4 regions of the Paenibacillus sp. V4I9 genome follow, and region 1 is predicted to be linked to each of the others. Evidence: predicted binding sites of a transcription regulator. Region 1 holds the regulator's gene; each other region holds the start of a gene.
The links. Region 1 encodes LexA, which represses DNA repair genes until DNA is damaged. Its sites were predicted from a motif close to CGAACATATGTTCG; they were not measured.

Region 1 (5,085 bases):
TCAGCGCCCGCGGCGAAGTAAGCTTCATGAATTTTGCGGATAACGTCCGGACGTGTTACACATAGAATTTCATTACACCCGTCTAGATCATCGCTTCCGAAATCATCAGCGGTTAAGTTCTCTTGCTGAATCATTGTACCCATGGCACCATCTAGGATCATGATCTTCTTTTTAAGCTGCTCTTGTATCGGTGTTTTGGTCATTGCATGACTCCCTTTCAACTTATCCTAAAGCAATAGAGAATAAAAAAAAACGACAAATTATGTTATGGTTTAGTGTAACAGAATCCGGCTTCTATGAAAAGAATTTGAATTATCACTTTTACCTATAGGCTTTATCGGAAATCCTTATGTTCAACCATCGACAGCTGGCTACATTTCCACTATAATACAAGTATATTTTCTTTGAAAGAGGGATGCAGTATGGCACAAATAAGAATTCGCAATACCAATGAACGTATTGAAGGCCAAGAGCAAGTCAAAGCCTTCTTGGATAGTCAAAATGTTGTTTATGAACACTGGGACGCTAACAAGCTTCCGGAAACACTGCGTGAGAAATTCATTCTAAGTGATGAAGAAAAAGCTGAAATTATTAGTACTTATGAAGAAGAAATTCGTGATTTGGCTGCTAGACGCGGTTATGAAATTTGGGATGTTATCGCGCTTTCCGATTCAACGCCTAACATCGAAGAGCTCCTGAAGAAATTCGAACAGGTGCACACACATACGGAAGATGAAATTCGTGCCATCGTTTCTGGACGTGGTATTTTCATTATCAAATCCGAAAGCGAAGTTGGCTATTTTGACGTTGAACTTGAACCAGGCGATGTTATCTCAGTTCCTGAGAACACGAACCATTTCTTCACACTAATGGATAATCGTGAAATCGTTGCAGTTCGTCTCTTCATTGAAAAAGATGGCTGGGTTGCTTATAACATTGATGATCCCGAATTTATTAAAGCCTAATATTTTATATGAGAACAAAAACCCAACAGCGCTGGACTTAACGTCCTAAGAAGCCGTTGGGTTTTTATTTATTGTATGTTATCCATTTGTAATAATCGGCAAAATATCCTGAAGACGGGAAACCTCATATACAGGAACAATTTCATCTCCACTTTGAAGCCCATGATGATTAATCCAAATGTTGCGCATGCCTACGCTGCCAGAACCAAGGATATCGGTTGTCAACTTATCTCCGATCATAATTCCTTCCTCTGCTTCTATCCCAAGTAGTCCCAGCGCATGATTAAATATAGATGTCGCTGGCTTACCTACACCAAATTCGCCGGAGATCACAATATGATCAAAGTATGGTGCGATATTTGGAACACCTGCTAATTTTTCCTTTTGCAGATCTGGCGAGCCATTCGTTAACAACAACAATTGATAGCTACCTTTCAAAGCGTCCAATACTCGGAACGTTTCCTCATATACGTAAGGACGGCGTCGGCGTTCTGCTGGAAATAGTTCTCCAAGCTTATACCCGAGCTCACGATCCTCTATCCCCAACGCCGCAAGCCCTCTTGTCCAAGACTCAGTACGATATCCTGGCGCTAGTTTCTCAAGCTTACGAAAGTTCTCATTCTCACCTTGTGTGAAATTTGCCCATAAGCCTTCGAAGGGATTAATACCAATCATTTTGGTAAATGCAAAGGTTTCAAAAGATTCATATAAAGAACGCGCTACTTTGCGAACAGAAGCTTCCAATTCCTCGGGATTCACGGCAACGTGTTTTGCAGCTTCAGCACATGTCGCTTCGAAAGCTTCCTGCACACTGCGATCATCCCACAGCAGCGTATCATCTAAATCAAAAAGTACGGCTTTCAACGTCATCATTCATTTCCCCTTTTGAAAGTTGTATCTATGTGAGCAGCAATTACTCTTCGTCCGTAAACTTGATGGAATCAAGTTGAACTTTAAGATTGCCACGGAATGCTTCAATATACTTCTTTCTGAGTTCATTGCGTTCATCGATTTCCGCATCTGTTAAGCCAACTGTTTTCGCTTTACGAGCAAGCTCATTAATACGTTCGATATTCTGTTCCATGTTGTCACTCATAATGATCCTCCCAGTCAAAAATTCAATATGAGTACTACTTTGCCATCCCTATTAAGGAATGTCAAGAGACAACAAAAAGAGGCATAGGAACATGTCCAAGCCTCATCGTATTTAGAGTCTATTAAAAAAGCATGGTGAAATTAAGGAAGCAATAAAACCTGTCCTTCTTTTAAGGAGCTGGTGGTTAAATGATTGATTGTCTTTAATTTATGCATATAGGAACGAACGTTCTCATCTCTTTTTTTATGTGTGGAAGCAACATCCCAGAGTGTGTCTCCTCGTTGAATAACGATTTGAGCTTGTACGACTGCTTTCGAAGTAATGTTAGTAGGCATCACGGAAACTGGGGTTGTTGCGTTTGCAGCCTCATCCCCTGCATAGGCTTGAACAATAGCACCGAATGAAAACACTGTACCAAGAATAATTGCTAATAAAATGAAGCGAACAATCGCTTTTGTATAACTAGAATTAAATGTCATCCCTTTGGATGTGCTAGCAGATCTATGAGGTGTGTGTGTTGTGTTAGTGTTTGAATAAGTCATATACATGAGTAATCATCTCCCAAACATTTGTTCTGGTATTAGAATAACACGAACACATGTTTGAGTCAACCCTTTTCTCGAACTTATGTTTGTACGAACTCGGGTTCTATGTTATACTTTGGGTAATGATTCCCAGTATTGGAGTGATAACTATTGAGTAAGATTTCGCAGCGTCAACAAGCTATATTGGAATTCATTAAGAATGAAGTGAAAGATAAGGGGTACCCGCCTTCCGTTAGAGAAATCGGCGAAGCTGTTGGACTAGCTTCTAGTTCTACCGTACATGGTCATTTGGAGCGTCTTGAGAAGAAAGGTATGATTCGTCGAGATCCTACAAAGCCTCGTGCTATTGAAATTCTAGGACTTGACGGTGCTGAAACGCATTTTGCGGTTTCTGTAGCTCGCGTGCCTCTCGTTGGTAAAGTAACTGCCGGTGTGCCTATTACAGCAACAGAGAACATAGAAGACTACTTCCCTCTTCCTGTCAGCATGGTAGGAGATAACAATGTGTTCATGCTTAGCGTTATGGGTGACAGTATGATCGAAGCCGGTATTCATAATGGCGACTATGTCATCGTTAAGCAACAGCAAACCGCGAATAACGGAGACATTGTTGTAGCAATGACGGAAGATGATGAAGCAACGGTGAAACGCTTTTACAAGGAAAAGGATCACATTCGACTTCAACCGGAGAACTCAGCTTTGCAGCCTATCCTTTTGAAACATGTTACGATTCTTGGCCGCGTCATTGGTTTGTTCCGGGATATGTAATAGCCCTACAGCCCTTATTCTACATACAATACCAATGAGAAAGAACCGAGAGGACAATAGTCCCTCGGTTCTTTTCGATGTAAACAGCCTTGGTCGTATGAAGCTACGGATCAAATGGGTAAACTTAAAGCATAGATGAGCATCTGATCCAAGTATAGATTTTCAAAGTTTATAGTATAACCTCTAATCCCGTCTTAACCAAGAAGCCGAGCTGGATTCAGATAAGAGTCTTAATAGACTGCTATTACGTCATTTGGATCGCATTTTGCGCTTTTAGAAGTTTCTATTGGCTTCTATTAGGCAATAATCGGCCCCTACTTACTTCAGTTTAAAGGAATGGGGCTGTCCCAAAAGTCATATTTGGAAAATTCAGCTCCCACTTTATGAATTTCGCATTCTGCCTGCTACTTCCATTGGATTAATCCAGTGATAGTAGGGATTTGGCGGCCTAAAAGTCAATTCCATTGGATTATTCCAATAGAAACACGAATTTTGTCTTCTATCTTCTATCTTCCGTCATCCATCTTCTATCTGTTCTCTATGCCCTTTAATAAACCCATAAGAACTTCCACCTTAGAAATCAAGCTAAAAAACCAGCTAATTTATCAACTAAAATGCAAGCGCCCAATTTCCACGACGGAAAATAGGTTCAACGGTACCATCACCACGGATACCATCGATCTCAAGATCAGTCGTCCCGATCATGAAATCAACATGAATCAAACTGGTGTTCCCACCTCGAGTTTTTAGCTCTTCGCTTGATAAAGATACGCCATCCTGCAAATTGATCGGGTAGCAGCTGCCTAAGGCCAGATGGCAGGATGCATTCTCATCGATGCCCGTATTGTAGAAAATGCGGTCAAGATTAGAGATCGGCGAATCAAAAGGTACGAGAGCAACTTCTCCCAAATACCGTGCGCCCTCATCCATATCTAGCAACCTAGTTAGATGCTCATAGCCGACTTCTGCCTGATAATCCACAACTTTCCCGTCCTCAAACTTGAACGAAAACTGATCCACAAGCGCCCCATTCACATTCAATGGCTTGGTGCTTGACACAGTCCCATGAACTCCTGTTCGCTTAGGCATTGTGAAAACTTCCTCGGTCGGCATATTTGCTACGAATCGTATTCCACTTGCGTTCTCCGTATCACCGCCAAGCCAAATGTGGCCCTCCGGCAGTTCAACGCGCAAATCTGTTCCTGCCGCTCGATATTGAAGTGCCTCGTATTGCTTCTCATTCAACACGCTGCGAACGCGCTTCAATTGATCCATATGAACTCGCCAAGCCGCTACCGGATCATCTTCATAAACGCGGTTTATCCGGAAAATGGCCTCCCACATCGCATCGATCCGCTGTTCTTCAGGCAAATCAGCATACACTTTGGATGCCCACGCCACCGTAGGCGCTTTGATTAAGCACCAACTGAACTTGCTTGTTCTCACATATTGTTGATACTTTGATCTAGCCGTAGCCATGGCTTTGGATGCTCTAGAAATCAGACTTGCATCAATACCCGCGTACAAATCAGGATCCGGCACTTTGATATTCAGTAAAGCTCCACCGTTTTCTACAAAGCGTTCTAACATACTCGTATACCACTCTGGGTAATAATCAAGCGCTTCCTCATTGGCATAATCGAATCTACTGCGAGTTATCACATCATCCTGCCAGTGCACTTGGACAAAATTCGCCCCCGCCTCATAGGCT
Region 2 (5,085 bases), 1.2 Mb from region 1:
GCAAGGCGTGACGGATGACGAGGGCAATTCGCTTCCATGGGAAGCTTGTATCACTCTGAATAATAACTGGGGATACGCAGCCCAAGATTTCCAATATAAATCCTCAACTACCCTTATCCGGAAGCTGATAGAGTGTGTCAGCAAAAATGGGAATCTGCTCTTGAATGTGGGTCCGAATGCGCTCGGAGAGATTCCGAAGGAGTCGCTGGACATTTTGGCAGAGATCGGCAATTGGGTTCAGAAAAATGGGGACAGCATTTACGGCTGCGGGCAAGCCTACTTACCGAAACCGGAGTGGGGCAGGTATACGCAAAAGGGCAATCTGCTGTATGCCCACTTGTTTGAGGAAAGCATAGGTCCTATTAACTTGAACGGGTTGGCTGGTAAGGTGAAGAAAGCAAGGCTGCTATCTGACGGTTCCGAGCTCTTCCTAAGCCGTCCTTGGAATGCCGCCCAGTATCCGGATGATGCGTTCATTAGTTTCGCTAGACCTGAGCACTCCAGCTATCCGCTGCCGGATCATAGAGCTACGGTTGTGGAGTTGGAGTTACTCTAAAGACGGAAATAAATTAACATTTGACCGTGCCCGCATTCGATTTTAAGATGATAGTAGACAGCTTACTATTCTTTTGGAAACGAAGGTGTATGGAATTTGACTTATTTCCTCTGTTATTTACTGCTGATGAATATCGTTACGTTCATAGAAATGGGACATGACAAGGGACAAGCCAAAAAAGGCGGGCGTAGAGTGCCTGAAAAACGTCTTTTTATATTGGCTGCTCTCGGTGGCGGGATTGGCGGGTGGCTCGGTATGCGGGTTTGGCGCCATAAGACGAAACATACCTCATTCGTCATTGGCATGCCGCTGCTTGTTATGCTAAATAGTCTATGTGTCATCATGATCGCGATTTATATGTAGCAATAGCAAAAAAAGGAGACAGTTGCCGACAGCGGCAGCTGTTTCTTGTTTTATACAGGAGTCCTAGTCAAGTTTGCATGCGTTTACTCATAAGATAGGAGCATGACAGGTTATCGGAGGTGCGAACATGAGCTATCACCATTATGGCATCGATCCTGCGCTCGTAGAGCGCGTAAAGTTCAAGATGAAAAATCCAGAGATCAAAGAACGCATTAAAATGCTGCTGCAGGGTGTTACGAAGGCTGATTTACAAAATCATACCAAAGTTACGCGCTTAATAGGACTTGCCGCCGGCATTCTCGGTGAGAAGCTAAGCGGAAGCCAAACGACCCAAATTTTGCAGTTTATCCTTGCACAAAAGATTGATCCATCTAACGCCTTTCACTTGATCAAACTCTGGTCCATGTTTCGATAGACTAAACAAATGCGCCACTTGCAGGGTTAAAGATACCCTGTTAAGTGGCTTTTTTTGCTTCCAGAAAAATTCACTTGCATAACGAATACGTGTTCGGTATATAATAAGTAACACGAATATATGTTCGCATATGGTGGTGGAAATATGAAAGTTAGCTCAAGTTCAAGAATTGAGACAGAAGAGGATGTTCAAATTGTTAAGGAATACACGCTGCTGCCCATTTTGCTCGATATGCTGGCAAGGGATATGGAGGAGCTCAAGGTTTATAAGGATAAAATCGTGTACAATCATATTCTTTTTTATCTCAGAGAGGTTGAAATGGCTATTTATCCGGAATTACAAAGTATTAAGAGCCAGATGAAGAAACGAGATATTAAAGTTATCCATACCGAAATGAATGCCTTAGGCATTAACGTAGAATACAAAGTCCGAGGCTATATTCATCATTTCACGATGCTTCGCAGCTTGGTCAAGGCTGAGCTTATGACCACGCTCATGAATATGCGGGGGGGATTGCGGTGAGCAAAGATCGCCACGGCGGGGAACGAACGATCTTCCTTGCCGATTGTCAGAGCTTCTATGCCAGTGTGGAGAAAGCGGGTCATCCGGGCTTGGAGAATAAACCGGTTGCTGTTGCAGGAGACCCTGCTCTAAGATCGGGTATCATTCTAGCCGCCTGCCCCGTTGCCAAGCAATACGGCGTATCCACAGCTGAACGTTTGGGTGAAGCGCTTAAGAAGTGTCCTGAGCTGATCGTGATGCGTCCGCACATGCAGCATTATATTGATGTTTCGCTGCAGATTACCAAGATTTACGAAGAGTTTACCGATCTTGTTGAAATTTTCAGTATTGACGAGCAGTTTCTTGATGTTACAGCGAGTTTATCTATGTTCGGAGATCCGATCACGATTGCGAAAACCATTCAGCTAAAGGTGTTCAGTCAAACGGGGGTAAAGGTTCGCATAGGGATTAGTTCTAATAAAATACTTGCGAAGATCGCGACCGATATTTGGGCTAAAAAGAATGAAAGTGGCATTTTCACGCTGCACCCATCAGACGTGGAGAAATACTTGTGGGAGCAGCCTGTAAGTAAAATGTTTGGTGTCGGTTCTCGAATGACCGCCCATTTTGCCAAGCTAGGTATGTATTTGATTGGCGATGTGGCGAGAACGCCGCTGCCGCAGCTCAAGAATAAATTCCGCGCACGCTTCGGCAAGCAGTCGGACATTCACGCCGAAGTCATGTGGCGAACAGCGAACGGGCTGGATGATAGTCCGGTCACGCCGGGTACGTTTGATACGCCTCCGAAGTCCGTAGGCCATATGATGACTTTGCCGAGGGACTACGCGGACTCCTCTGAAGTAGATACCATCCTGCTCGAGCTTACGGAAGAGGTGTGCCGCGACTGTAGGCGCAAAGGCTATATGGCTTCAATTGTTACCGTAAGCTGTATGTGCAGTCCTTTCGACGCCCCGACGGGCTTTTCGCGTCAAATGAAGATGCCTGATCCTACGAATCATACAAGTACGGTGTTTCAAGCTGTGAAAAAGCTTTTCTACAAGTTCTGGGACACCATGCCGGTACGTCGAGCTGGTGTCATGCTGAGCCAGTTAGTAGATGATGATACCTACCAGCTTACCCTCTTCGAGGATCAGATCAAGGCGCGAGCGCTTGAAAAAGTGACGGACAGCATCAAGGACCGATTCGGCAACGCGGCGATTGTTCGTGCTTCCTCGCTCACAACAGCCGGCCAAGCGCAGAACAGGGCGCTCAAAATCGGAGGGCATTATAAATGAGCAAAAAATTGGAAAAAAACGGCCTATGGGAATCCAGCAGGATGATGCTGCCTCAGCATCGAGAGGCTTTTCAGAACCAGCGCAGTGATAGACCTGCTCCGGCCAACCGTCCCACAGCGGAAGACATTGGGGTTATGCGAGATTATGTCTTGCTGCCGCTCATGCACGGGATGATCAAGAAAAAAGCCAGTGAAATCGAGAGATCCTCCGAAACGCTCCGAATGCTTTATGCCCGAGTCGCTCATGCGCTTGCTGCGCATATACAAGCCGACTTAAGCGAAGTTAAAACCAAGATGATGCAGCGAAGCATTCAATTATTTGAAGAGGAAAAGAATGACCGCGCCATTCACTACCGTTATGTATGTCGTGGGCATGAAGATGCGCTTATCATAGCTAAAGATTACATGCGTGCTGAAATTAGCGTGCGAACAGCACGGTACATTGATCATCTGGTAGCAAGTGTGTATAACGCTCCGAAAGTTGATGAACAGAAAGCGTAGAACGAGAGAAGCTCGAAATAATAGCAAGACCAAGACAGTAAGCCCGATGGAGAAATCTCCCTCGGGCTTACGCGAATTGACGTGAGTAATTCTTTTTCTCATAATGGAGGAAGAGTGTTGCGGAACTAATAGAGTGGGAGAACCATGCGAAGGAGAAGATGGGCACAGATGTGCGGACGCTATACGATCACCGTGACGTTAGAGGAGCTTATGCTTCATTATGATATTTATTATAAATATCCTGGAAGATACAGCCCAAAATATAATGTAGCACCGGGACAGCAAATCATGGCGATCGTCCATGACGGGGAGAAGAATAAGCTCGGCGAGCTGCGCTGGGGGCTCGTTCCAGAGTGGGCGAAGGACGAGAAGCTAGGCTACCAGATGCTCAATGCACGAGCTGAGACGCTCGCGGACAAACCTGCCTTCCGCAAGCCGTTTGAGCGTAAGCGCTGCCTGATTCCGGCGGACTCCTTCTATGACTGGAAAGGGACAGGTAAGCATAAGCAGCCGATGCGTATTATGCTGCGCAGCAAAGGCATCTTTAGTATGGCAGGGCTGTACGACACGTGGACATCTCCGGATGGCACGCGCATTTCTACCTGCACCGTCGTTACAACGGAAGCGAACGAACTGATGGCGGATATTCATGAGCGTATGCCGGTCATTTTGCCGAGGGAGATGGAGGCGGTTTGGTTGGATCGCAGCATTACAAACACCGACACGCTACGGCCATTATTGCAACCGTATCCGGCGGATCAAATGTTTGCTTACCCCGTATCGAGTCGAGTGGGCAATGTACGTAACGACGATGAGCTGTGTATAGAGCCGTTAAGCCTGCTCATATAGAAGAGCTGGCTTGGAGAACAGAATGGGAGAGTTACAACATGAAAGCACGTATGGCAATAAGCATCACACTTATATTCATTATTGTCTTTGGTATGAATGGCTACATTGGTTGGCACGGCCTAGTCTTTCTATCGGACCAACTAGGTTCTTGGTTTCATCCTGGGCTATATTGGATTGTCTTCTGGATTGTCGCCTTATCGTATTTGTTAGCATGGGTATGCTCGCGGGTGCTGCCTGCCGGCGTGTCCCGACTATTGAAAATTATCGGCTCATACTGGTTTGCCATCATGCAATTTGGTATTCTGCTGCTGCCGTTGACTGATTTGGCGATAGGCGTGTTCCATCTGGCATCTGTTCCTTCAAATACATACGTTCCTATTCTTGGTTGGATAAATGTAGGGATTATACTCATCGCTATGATTCGTGGTTCTTATAATGCACGGAGCCCTGTTATACGCAGATATGACATTACGGTTCCCAAAAAAGCGGGAGACTGGGAGCAGCTTCGCATCGCAGTAGCCTCCGACATCCATCTGGGCTCAATTGTCGGAAACCGCCATCTGCGTAAGCTTGTAGAGCAAGTCAATGGCTTAAAACCGGACTTGA
Region 3 (5,085 bases), 1.0 Mb from region 1:
TCATTGTAGGTTTCCCAGGCGAAACCGAACAAGATTTTGAAAACTTGAAACAATTTGTTCGCGACATCCAGTTTGACCGTCTCGGTGTTTTTGCCTATTCCAAGGAAGATGATACGCCAGCAGCACGTTTGTCGGACCAAGTTCCTGATGATGTAAAAGAGTACCGCGCGAACGCGATTATGGAAATTCAACGTGAAATCTCGAATCTGCGTGGCGGACGCCGCATCGGGCAGGAAATTGACGTACTTATCGAAAGATACGATGGCAGAAGTGATGTATATATTGGACGTTCCCAATTTGATGCTCCTGAGATTGATGGAGAAGTATTCGTATCGAATGCGAAGCTTAACATTGGTGAACTAGCTAAAGTTCGTATTACCCACTCTTATGAGTTTGACTTATCCGGGGAGGTAATTGCATGAACCTGGCCAACCGCATCACCGTGGCGAGGATTTTATTAGTACCTATCATCATGTTTTTTCTGTTGATTAAGGTGAAATTCCCTCATATACGGATAGAGGAATTTAGCATAACGTATAATCAAAATTATTGCTGCTTTAATTTTCATTATTGCAGCGAGTACAGACAGTTTAGATGGTTACATTGCCAGAAAACGTAATCTTGTAACTAATTTGGGCAAGCTGCTTGATCCTTTAGCGGATAAGCTGCTTGTTACGGCTGTGCTCGTGTCATTAGTGGAAATGGATAAAGTAGATGCTTGGATTGTCATCGTCATTATCAGTAGGGAATGGGCTGTTACAGGACTTCGCCAAATTGCTCTATTGGAAGGCACCGTGATGGCGGCTAGCAAATGGGGAAAAGCGAAGACGGCAGCTCAGATTACAGCCATCATTGCACTACTTATTAATAATTTTCCTTTTACGTTTATGCACTTCCCTTTTGATGTTATAGCTAGTTGGGCAGCAGCAATTATTACCGTGTATTCTGGTGTAGAGTACTTTGTAAAGAATAAGCATGTCATAGATTTTTCAGAAAAGGCACAATAGGACAACCTATTGTGTTTTTTCTACCACATAAGAATTGGCGGTAAAACCTAATATAGGGATCTTTGGTCGTAGACCAAAGTCTCTCCGCATCAGGGATCTTTGGTTGGAGACCAAAGATCCCTATAGGAGGTCGCTCATTTTTGAATGACCTCGGTAGAGGTTTTCTCATTTTAAGGAGGTAATTCGGAATGAAAGCAGAAATTATCGCTGTTGGAACGGAACTTTTACTCGGCCAAATTGTAAATACAAATGCTCAATTTCTCTCCAGAGAATGTGCTGCTCTTGGCGTTGACATGTATTTCCAAACGGTCGTTGGTGATAATGAACAGAGATTGTTAGAAAGCTTCAAATTAGCCGCTTCAAGGGCTGATGTCGTTATTTGTACAGGAGGTCTTGGACCTACGCAGGATGATTTGACGAAAGATGTGCTTGCTGCGTTTGTAGGCCGTGAATTGATTATGCATGAGCCCTCTATGAAAACAATTACGGATATGTTCCAGTCGCGCGGAATTCATATGGTGGAAAGTAACAGACGACAAGCGATGATGATTGAGGGAAGTGATCCTTTACATAACGAAACTGGGCTTGCTGTTGGTGTTGCATTTACATACGAAGGGACACATTTCATTCTTCTGCCAGGTCCGCCCAAAGAAATGAAGCCGATGTTCACCAAGTATGCGGCTCCTTGGCTGCGTGCAAGGATGACGGGTGAGATTCCGCTTTATTCCAAAATGCTTAAATTTGCCGGCATCGGTGAATCTAACTTGGAACATCAAATAATTGATCTAATCCAAGCTCAAAAGGACCCGACGATCGCTCCATATGCCAAAGAAAGCGAAGTGACGATTCGCTTAACAACACGTGCACAGACAGCTTCAGAAGGTGAACGGAATCTTCAAGCGACCGAACTAGAGATTAGAACGCGATTAGGAGAGCATCTCTATGCCGACCAAGATGTTCCCATCGAAACGATTGTGCTGCAATTGCTTGGCGAGAAGAATCAGACACTTGCTGTAGCTGAAAGCTGCACGGGCGGCTTGCTCAGTGATTTGATTACTGCGGTGCCAGGGAGTTCCCAATCATTTCTTGGAGGAGTTATTTGTTATTCTAATGCCTTAAAGCATAAGCTCCTCGGTGTTCCAATAGAAGTTTTGGAAGGGGAGGGTGCACCTGGTGCTGTTAGCAGCGAGACAGCGGCCCTTTTAGCGGAGCAATTGATTACTGTGACCGGAAGTGACTTTGGTCTATCAGTCACGGGTGTAGCCGGTCCAAGTCCGTCTGAAGGCAAGCCAGTTGGACTTGTTTATATAGGTTTTGCTCAAAAAGACGTAGCAACAAGGGTTATTACTCTGCAGCTATCTGGTAATCGGGAGTCCATCAAGCATAGAGCAGCCAAAAGCGCACTCTATCATTTATGGAAACAGTTGAAAGATAGCTAGAGTTGGCATATAATGAGACTAAGTGTTAACGGAAGAACCGTAGCAAAGCGATAACTTTGTTGCGGTTTTTTGTTTGTTCGCTAAAAAGTCGAATGTATGTTCGAAAAAATGCTTGGCAAACACCTGAAAACAAGTTATCATATACCTATAATGATAGAAGAAGGAAGTGAGTGTTTTGTCAGATCGTCGCGCAGCACTTGATAATGCTTTACGTCAAATTGAGAAACAGTTCGGAAAAGGCTCCATTATGAAACTTGGAGAATCTACACATATGCAAGTTGAAACGATTTCATCCGGATCTCTTGCACTTGATATCGCTCTTGGTATTGGTGGGTTTCCACGCGGAAGAATTATAGAAGTATACGGACCCGAGTCTTCCGGTAAAACAACGGTAGCTCTACATGCTATCGCAGAAGTACAGAAGAATGGTGGACAAGCAGCTTTTATCGATGCGGAGCACGCATTGGATCCTTCTTATGCAAGCAAGCTTGGTATTAATATAGATGAGCTTCTACTCTCTCAGCCAGATACCGGTGAACAAGCACTTGAGATCGCTGAAGCACTAGTTCGAAGTGGTGCTGTAGATATTATTGTTATTGACTCTGTAGCGGCATTAGTGCCTAAAGCAGAGATTGAAGGCGATATGGGTGATTCTCACGTGGGTCTGCAGGCTCGCTTGATGTCCCAAGCACTTCGTAAGCTGTCTGGTGCGATCAACAAGTCCAAAGTTATCGCGATTTTCATTAACCAATTACGTGAAAAAGTCGGCGTTATGTTTGGTAACCCAGAGACAACTCCTGGTGGCCGTGCACTGAAGTTCTACTCATCCGTTCGACTAGATGTTCGCCGTGTGGAAACAATCAAACAGGGTAATGATATGGTTGGTAACCGCACAAGAATTAAAGTCGTTAAGAATAAAGTAGCACCGCCGTTCAAGCAAGCGGAAGTTGATATTATGTACGGTGAAGGAATTTCACGCGAAGGCAGTATTATTGATATCGGAACAGAGATGGATATCGTTAATAAAAGCGGAGCTTGGTATTCGTATGAAGGTGAGCGTCTTGGTCAAGGCCGTGAGAATTCGAAGCAATTTTTGAAAGATAACAAAAGTATTTCGGAAACGATTGAATTACGGATTCGAGAGAACAGTAATTTAATCAAAGCAGTTCCTCTTAATGTTGACGAGGAAGATGATGAATTAGAACCGGATTTCGAATAAGTTTAAATGATCATACATGAAAGCACCTTAAACCTTGTGTTAAGGTGCTTTTGTTCATTGAAGGAGTGGTTTAGTTTTGAATAGTGAAGAGCAACAAGTATTGATTATTACCAAGGTTGAGAAACAGAAGCGCGGTAAGCATAGATACAATATATTTCTAAATGAAGAATATGCATTCTCTGTTCATGAAGACATTCTAATCAAGCATCGGTTAAATAAAGGGGAAACCATACATCTACAAGAAATCGAAAGTATAACGCTTGATGAGGAACAGAATATGGCTTATATAAAGGCAATAAGCATGATAGGCAGACGACCTCATTCATTAAGTGAAATAAAACGTAAGCTGAAAGAGAAAGGATTCGAAGTGCCTATTATTGCATGGGCATGTGAGAAGCTAGTCCAGCAAAATTATATCAATGATGAGGAATTTGCGAAAATGTGGACAGATAATCGCATTATTTCACAGCGGAAAGGTCGTAATCTCATTCGACAGGAGCTCCAACAAAGAGGCATTGATAAAGAATTGGTCAAAAATGCTATGGAGACTATCAATCCCGAAGATGAGTATACGGCGGCAATGAAGTTGGGCCAAACGAAATGGAAGCAAACCTCAGGCAAGACGATGGATCGTAAAAGAAAGACGGGAGCTTTTCTAATGCGGAGAGGTTATACAGGCTCTATTGTTAACAAGGTTTTGGGGGTATTAAGCAGTGAATCAAGTGAAGAGGAATTTGAAATCTCAGATGACCCATTTGATTGTTAATGACATTAACTATTACTTCAATTAGTTAATGTCATTAAGTATTGTGCAGGTACTGGAAATACTTATTCCGTCATCTCAGGGACATTCGCTTGACAAGCTTCTTCGACAAAAGATAAAATAACAGTGTATATTTTCATAATGTATTCAAAATCATACTCAATTCATTGATTTTGAGGGGACAGATGTAGAAACCGCCAATTTTTACACTGTTGATTATGGATTATTAGCACTATAGTGCCTCTAACGCACGGTGCGCATTCATTTAAAAGCCATACTCTTAATAAGTAGGGTATGTATGACTAGTCAAACAATTAAAAATCGGATTAAAAAACCGAAGGGAATCCCAGGCTAACACCTTGGAGAAACCAACGAGGAGGTGAACAAGATGATGTCATTCATCTGGATCGCGATCATTCTCATTGTTGGAGCTGCATGCTTAGGGATTGGTTATTTTATCCGTAAATCTCTTGCAGAAGCGAAAATTTCCAGTGCTGAAACAGCCGCTGAACAGATTAGAGAATCTGCCAAGAAGGAAGCAGAAGCACTGAAAAAAGAAACGGTTCTGGAAGCAAAGGACGAAGTGCATAAACTAAGGTCCGAAGCTGAAAAAGACATTCGTGAACGTCGAAATGAAATTCAACGACAAGAAAGACG
Region 4 (5,085 bases), 1.4 Mb from region 1:
AGATACCGGTTACGCGGTTGCGCTCCTTCCGTTCTTCCAGGTAATGACTCACTAAAGACCAAATATAGATCGTAACCAAAGCAAATTGCGGGTATACAAGAGGAGCGAAGGTTGATCCAGCAATGTAGAAGGTTAACCATACGCCACCATACATTACGAACATTCCTAGAAAAATAAATAGAGCAGTTTTGCCTTTACATCTTTGAAATAAGAAAATGGCAAGCAAAGAAATAAGTAAGATAATACCTACGCCAAAAGGCTTACTTGTATCTTTATAAAATTTGCTTTCTAATAAAGTTTGAATCATATTCGCATGTATTTCGATCCCAAACATCTTAACTGAGCTGATCGGTGTTGGATATTCATCCTGCATGGCCGCTACGAACGGCCCTACCAGAACAATGCTGCCTTGTAAGGGTAAGGGATTTTTACTATTCATAACATCAATGAAAGAGAGTGATTCATAGCCTGTTGTTGCATCCACTTTCTGCCTCGGCAGTGTGAAGAATTCTGTCGTAACTTGATTTCTTTCGTTCGTTGGCATTACGATATTGCCGCGCTTCCATTGTCCAGTTGCTTCATCTCGCTTCACTTTGTCCTTATCATCAAGAACTAGATTGGCAAGCGCAACACTGAACGCAGGTATGTATGCTCCATTCTCATCCGGCAGCCCAACTGGCAGCTTCCGAGCCTTACCGTCCTTATCGACAAACACATTAATATGTGCCATTTGCTGCCTACTGGTTGTTAGTGTTGGAGTGGGATAGTCGATTTTCTCAGGCACAAGATCGCCTGCTTGTTCTTGCTTGGAGGGATAGTTAATTTGGACGGGCAGGATGACATTATGATACTTGGCCAGAACATCAGCCAATGCTTTATCGTCAGCGGGGTTTTTCGAAGGTTCAGCTAACACCACGTCTATACCAATTGCTGCTGCGCCTGACTGCTCTAGCTTCTCTATCAATTGCGCATAGGTAGTTCGATCCCATGGAAACTTCCCGATTGCTTTAAGTGATTTCTCATCAATCTTAACAATTTTAATGCGATCCTCTGGCTGACGTTCATCCACAGATTTAGCTTTCCGCAAAACATCTTGGAGGGGCCCCTCAACAAAATAAAACAAGCCGCTGGAGTTAACTGTGTAGCAATATGTCGAAAATAACATCAACACAAGTCCTACCGCTAAAGTTTGAATCCATTTCTTCTTACCCATAAGATCCTCCCCATGTTTACTAGCTTCATTGTAAGATGGCACGTAGAAAATGGCAATAAATAGTTACATGTAAATACAATTTGGATCAAAAAAAGAGCTCAATTCCTTTGCAGGAACTGAGCTCTTTCGACATTCTGCGAATCTCTTCACAAAATTATGTTTATACTGATTAGCTAAAAGGTGTATCCGCAACTTTAATGGAATCCGTTGGGCAGCCATCTTGTGCATCCTGTAGATCATCAAACAGATCTTCTGGGATTTCAGTTACCCCTTTGTTGCCATCTCCATCAAAAATCACTTCAGCCAAACCTTCATCATCGTAATCATAGATGTCTGGAGCTGTAGCTCCGCAAGCGCCACAAGCGATGCAAGTATCTTTATCAACAAATGTATACTTTGCCATGATTTCTAACTCCTCCTCAAATTATCCTCAATGTAAAATATAATATAAATACGGACAAAGTTCAAACCTTAAAATTAATTACTCTCAAAATATTGTTCGATAAAGTCAGCTATACTAGGGATATTGTTCAAATCGAAGGAAGGAAAAGCTGTTAGATGAAAGTTGAAATCGTCCATATCCGTTGCAATAGCAATGGGCTCAGGCTCAAGTATCTGAATAATTTCACTTTGCTCTATTGTACGAAAAACAGCAATCTTTGGATGCTTTTCCTTCTTGAAGCCTTCGATAAAAACATAGTCTAGATGTGCATATGCACTTAACTGTTCTTCTAGGCCTGGATTCCGCTTCTGCTCGAATACATGAATCCCATCTGGTGATAGGGTTATAACCGCTTCTGCACCTGACTCTACAAAAGTCGTGGAGTCCGTCCCCGCTGCTTCTTTATAATGTCCATGCGCATCATGTTTCATTACGGCTATCCGATAGCCGCGCTGCTTCATTTCTACGATTAGCTTGGCCACTAAGGTCGTTTTTCCGCTGTCCGAATAGCCGGCAAATCCAATACAATGTGCCATCTTCGTCACTTCTCCTCTTCTTTATGAAGGGGATTGTTCCTCAAATGGTCCATTTGCAGGGAAGTCCCTCTCGCTTTATGATTTCTAATCAACGTTGCAGGATTATCGCCCATCATCCCCGCAGTTAGAATCGCATTTTCTCCGAATTTATCACGAAGTCCGTCCATAATGCGGTTCAAATTTTCTCGTTTAGGCTGCTTTTCATAATCGAATAGATCCAACTGAACGAAAGTTTCTTCCTTTATCGTTAGATTTTGCAGCGTAATCCCAAGCAGCCGAACAGGGTTGCCTTCCTCCCATTGATGATCATATAACTGGCACGAGGTTCGATAAATATCGTCCATATGCTCGGTTGGCGTAGGCAAGGTTACGGATCTTGTAATCGTCCTCATCTCCGGATCACGAATCGTGATTTGGATCGTGGATGCCATTAGCTCCTGCTTGCGAAGTCTTCTTGCGACTTGATCCGCCAGATTTAAGAATACTCGGTGAATTTCTTTGGTATCGGTAAAATCCTGTGGCAGCGTCGTAGTATGCCCAATTGACTTGCTCTGTTCTTGTTCGGGGTTTACGAGTGATTGGTCAATCCCATTAGCCGAACGTTTCAGATGTGCACCTAAGATCCCAAAATGTTTACTTAGCAGCAACTCGTCCCCTACTGCTAGTTGACCTAGCGTATGGATACCAAGTCTAGTCAGCTTATCCGCCGTCTTTTTGCCAATCCCATATAAATAATTGCACGGTTTGTCCCACAATACAGTGGGTACATCCCTTAGACGAAGCACAGATATCCCATTCGGCTTTTTCATATCGGAGCCCATCTTGGCAAGCAGTTTATTGGGGGCAACACCGATCGAACAGGGCAGCTTTAGTTCCTTCATGATCTTTTGCTGAATGTTATTCGCTATCTCAAGTGGGGTCCCAAATTGTTTGGACCCTGTTATATCGACGAAACACTCATCGATTGACATGGATTCCACCATAGGTGAATAACTATAAGCAATCTGCATAAACCGTCTTGAGAAACTGCGATATAATTCGAAATCAGGTCTTATTAGTATCAAATCTGGACACAACTTCATCGCTTGTCTAACTTGCATGCCTGTCTTGACCCCAATAGCGCGCGCAGCATAAGATGAAGTAACAATAATCCCTTTACGAAGCTCAACACTACCAGCAACAGCCAGAGGCTTTCCTTTATATAAATCAGGCTCAACAGCCTCATGAACAGAGCAATAGAATGCATTCATATCTATATGCAAAATGACTCTACCTTGCTTGGGATAATGATGCTGAGTTGTCACCATTTATATTCCCTCCCATTGATAAACGACCAACTATTAGAGCCAATTTCAGCATACAAAAAATTATTCTTTCAAGCAAACGTATTTTTGCGTTATGATGTCTTTACCCCTACTATTATGGTATAATCGTTAATTATACATTAGCGCTTTAAAGCAAGCACAAGCACCTACACATCAAGCACCGAAGTCACCTTGCTAGCTTTTGAAGGAGGAACCTATGCCAACATCAGTCAAAATCTTCGACACCACACTACGAGACGGAACGCAAGGAGAAGGCATCAGCTTATCCGTCGAGGATAAAATTAAAATTGCCCGCAAGCTCGATGAGCTTGGGGTTCATTATATTGAAGGCGGATGGCCGGGCAGCAACAGCAAAGATATTGAATTCTTTGAACGCGCCCGCGACATGAAGTTTACAAATGCGAAGATTACTGCATTCGGCAGCACAAGGCGTAAAGATTCCATTGCTGCGGATGACATTAATCTGAACAGACTCGTGGAGTCAGGCGCTCAGGTAGCAACCATCTTCGGTAAGTCCTGGGACTTCCATGTCACAACAGCCATTCAAACCACACTTGAAGAAAATCTTGCCATGATCTTTGACTCCGTTCTTTATTTAAAAAGCAGCGGTCTTGAAGTCATCTACGATGCAGAGCATTTCTTCGACGGTTACAAGAATAATCCCGAGTACGCCTTGCAGACGATCAAAAAAGCACAGGACGCTGGAGCTGATTGGATTGTCCTTTGTGACACCAACGGCGGCTCATTACCTGGAGAAATTACTTCTATTGTCACCATCGTTAAACAGAATGTCACCACCCCTGTAGGCATTCACGCTCATAATGATTGTGAATTGGGTGTGGCAAACAGCCTTGCTGCTGTACAAGCAGGAGCAGGACAAGTCCAAGGAACCATCAATGGTTATGGAGAACGCTGCGGTAATGCTAACCTTAGCTCCATTATCCCTAACCTTCAGTTGAAACTTGGCTATTCGGTTATTTCCGAGGAGCAACTGAAATCGTTAACGCCTGTTTCGAGATACATTAGCGAGATCGCTAACATGCATATGCCTGTTAATCAGCCTTATGTCGGGAATGCGGCATTTGCGCATAAAGGCGGTATTCACGTTTCAGCCATTCTCAAGGATGCTAGTACGTATGAGCATACGAAGCCTGAACTCGTCGGCAACAAACAACGTGTACTTGTTTCAGAGCTTGCGGGACAAAGCAATGTGCTCGTGAAAGCCCAAGAACTGAATCTAGACTTTAATAAAGAACATCAGAAAACCAAAGAAGTTATTGAGAAAATTAAAGATCTCGAGCATCAAGGCTATCAATTCGAAGGAGCAGATGCCACACTTGAGCTTTTGCTGCGCGAAGCATTCGAAGGCCTAGAAGAGATTTTCACATTAGAATCGTTCAAGATGCTTGTTGAGAAGTCCGCAAATCAATCGGTCGTTTCCGAAGCCATCGTTAAAGTGAAGGTTCATGGCGAAACGATTTACACCGCGGCTGAAGGCAACGGTCCTGTTAATGCTCTTGACAATGCCTTACGTAAAGCGCTGATCCAATATTACCCTGATATTAAGAA

Region 2: QFZ81_RS12840 (YhjD family protein) is a predicted target of LexA. The motif match lies at 1,448-1,461, and genes of this name have one in related genera.
Region 3: recA (recombinase RecA) is a predicted target of LexA. The motif match lies at 2,536-2,549, and genes of this name have one in related genera.
Region 4: QFZ81_RS25010 (DNA polymerase IV) is a predicted target of LexA. The motif match lies at 3,572-3,585, and genes of this name have one in related genera.

What each region holds. Positions count from the first base shown of each region.
Region 1 is NZ_JAUSZE010000001.1:3,972,076-3,977,160, forward strand. It holds gene metH (methionine synthase) at 1-203, opposite strand, end outside; gene QFZ81_RS18710 (1,2-dihydroxy-3-keto-5-methylthiopentene dioxygenase) at 423-965, shown strand; gene QFZ81_RS18715 (HAD family hydrolase) at 1,044-1,835, opposite strand; gene QFZ81_RS18720 (DUF896 domain-containing protein) at 1,879-2,061, opposite strand; gene QFZ81_RS18725 (LysM peptidoglycan-binding domain-containing protein) at 2,202-2,609, opposite strand; gene lexA (transcriptional repressor LexA) at 2,757-3,374, shown strand; gene QFZ81_RS18735 (aminopeptidase) at 3,984-5,085, opposite strand, start outside.
Region 2 is NZ_JAUSZE010000001.1:2,807,048-2,812,132, forward strand. It holds gene QFZ81_RS12825 (alpha-L-fucosidase) at 1-556, shown strand, start outside; gene QFZ81_RS12830 (DUF1294 domain-containing protein) at 653-919, shown strand; gene QFZ81_RS12835 (stage VI sporulation protein F) at 1,047-1,334, shown strand; gene QFZ81_RS12840 (YhjD family protein) at 1,479-1,856, shown strand; gene QFZ81_RS12845 (DNA polymerase IV) at 1,853-3,130, shown strand; gene QFZ81_RS12850 (YhjD family protein) at 3,127-3,630, shown strand; gene QFZ81_RS12855 (SOS response-associated peptidase) at 3,799-4,479, shown strand; gene QFZ81_RS12860 (metallophosphoesterase) at 4,518-5,085, shown strand, end outside.
Region 3 is NZ_JAUSZE010000001.1:2,947,953-2,953,037, forward strand. It holds gene rimO (30S ribosomal protein S12 methylthiotransferase RimO) at 1-422, shown strand, start outside; partial or broken gene pgsA (CDP-diacylglycerol--glycerol-3-phosphate 3-phosphatidyltransferase) at 419-1,007, shown strand; gene QFZ81_RS13550 (competence/damage-inducible protein A) at 1,196-2,446, shown strand; gene recA (recombinase RecA) at 2,622-3,665, shown strand; gene QFZ81_RS13560 (regulatory protein RecX) at 3,742-4,431, shown strand; gene rny (ribonuclease Y) at 4,817-5,085, shown strand, end outside.
Region 4 is NZ_JAUSZE010000001.1:5,372,804-5,377,888, forward strand. It holds gene QFZ81_RS24995 (adenylate/guanylate cyclase domain-containing protein) at 1-1,213, opposite strand, end outside; gene QFZ81_RS25000 (ferredoxin) at 1,383-1,616, opposite strand; gene mobB (molybdopterin-guanine dinucleotide biosynthesis protein B) at 1,691-2,191, opposite strand; gene QFZ81_RS25010 (DNA polymerase IV) at 2,197-3,498, opposite strand; gene cimA (citramalate synthase) at 3,713-5,085, shown strand, end outside.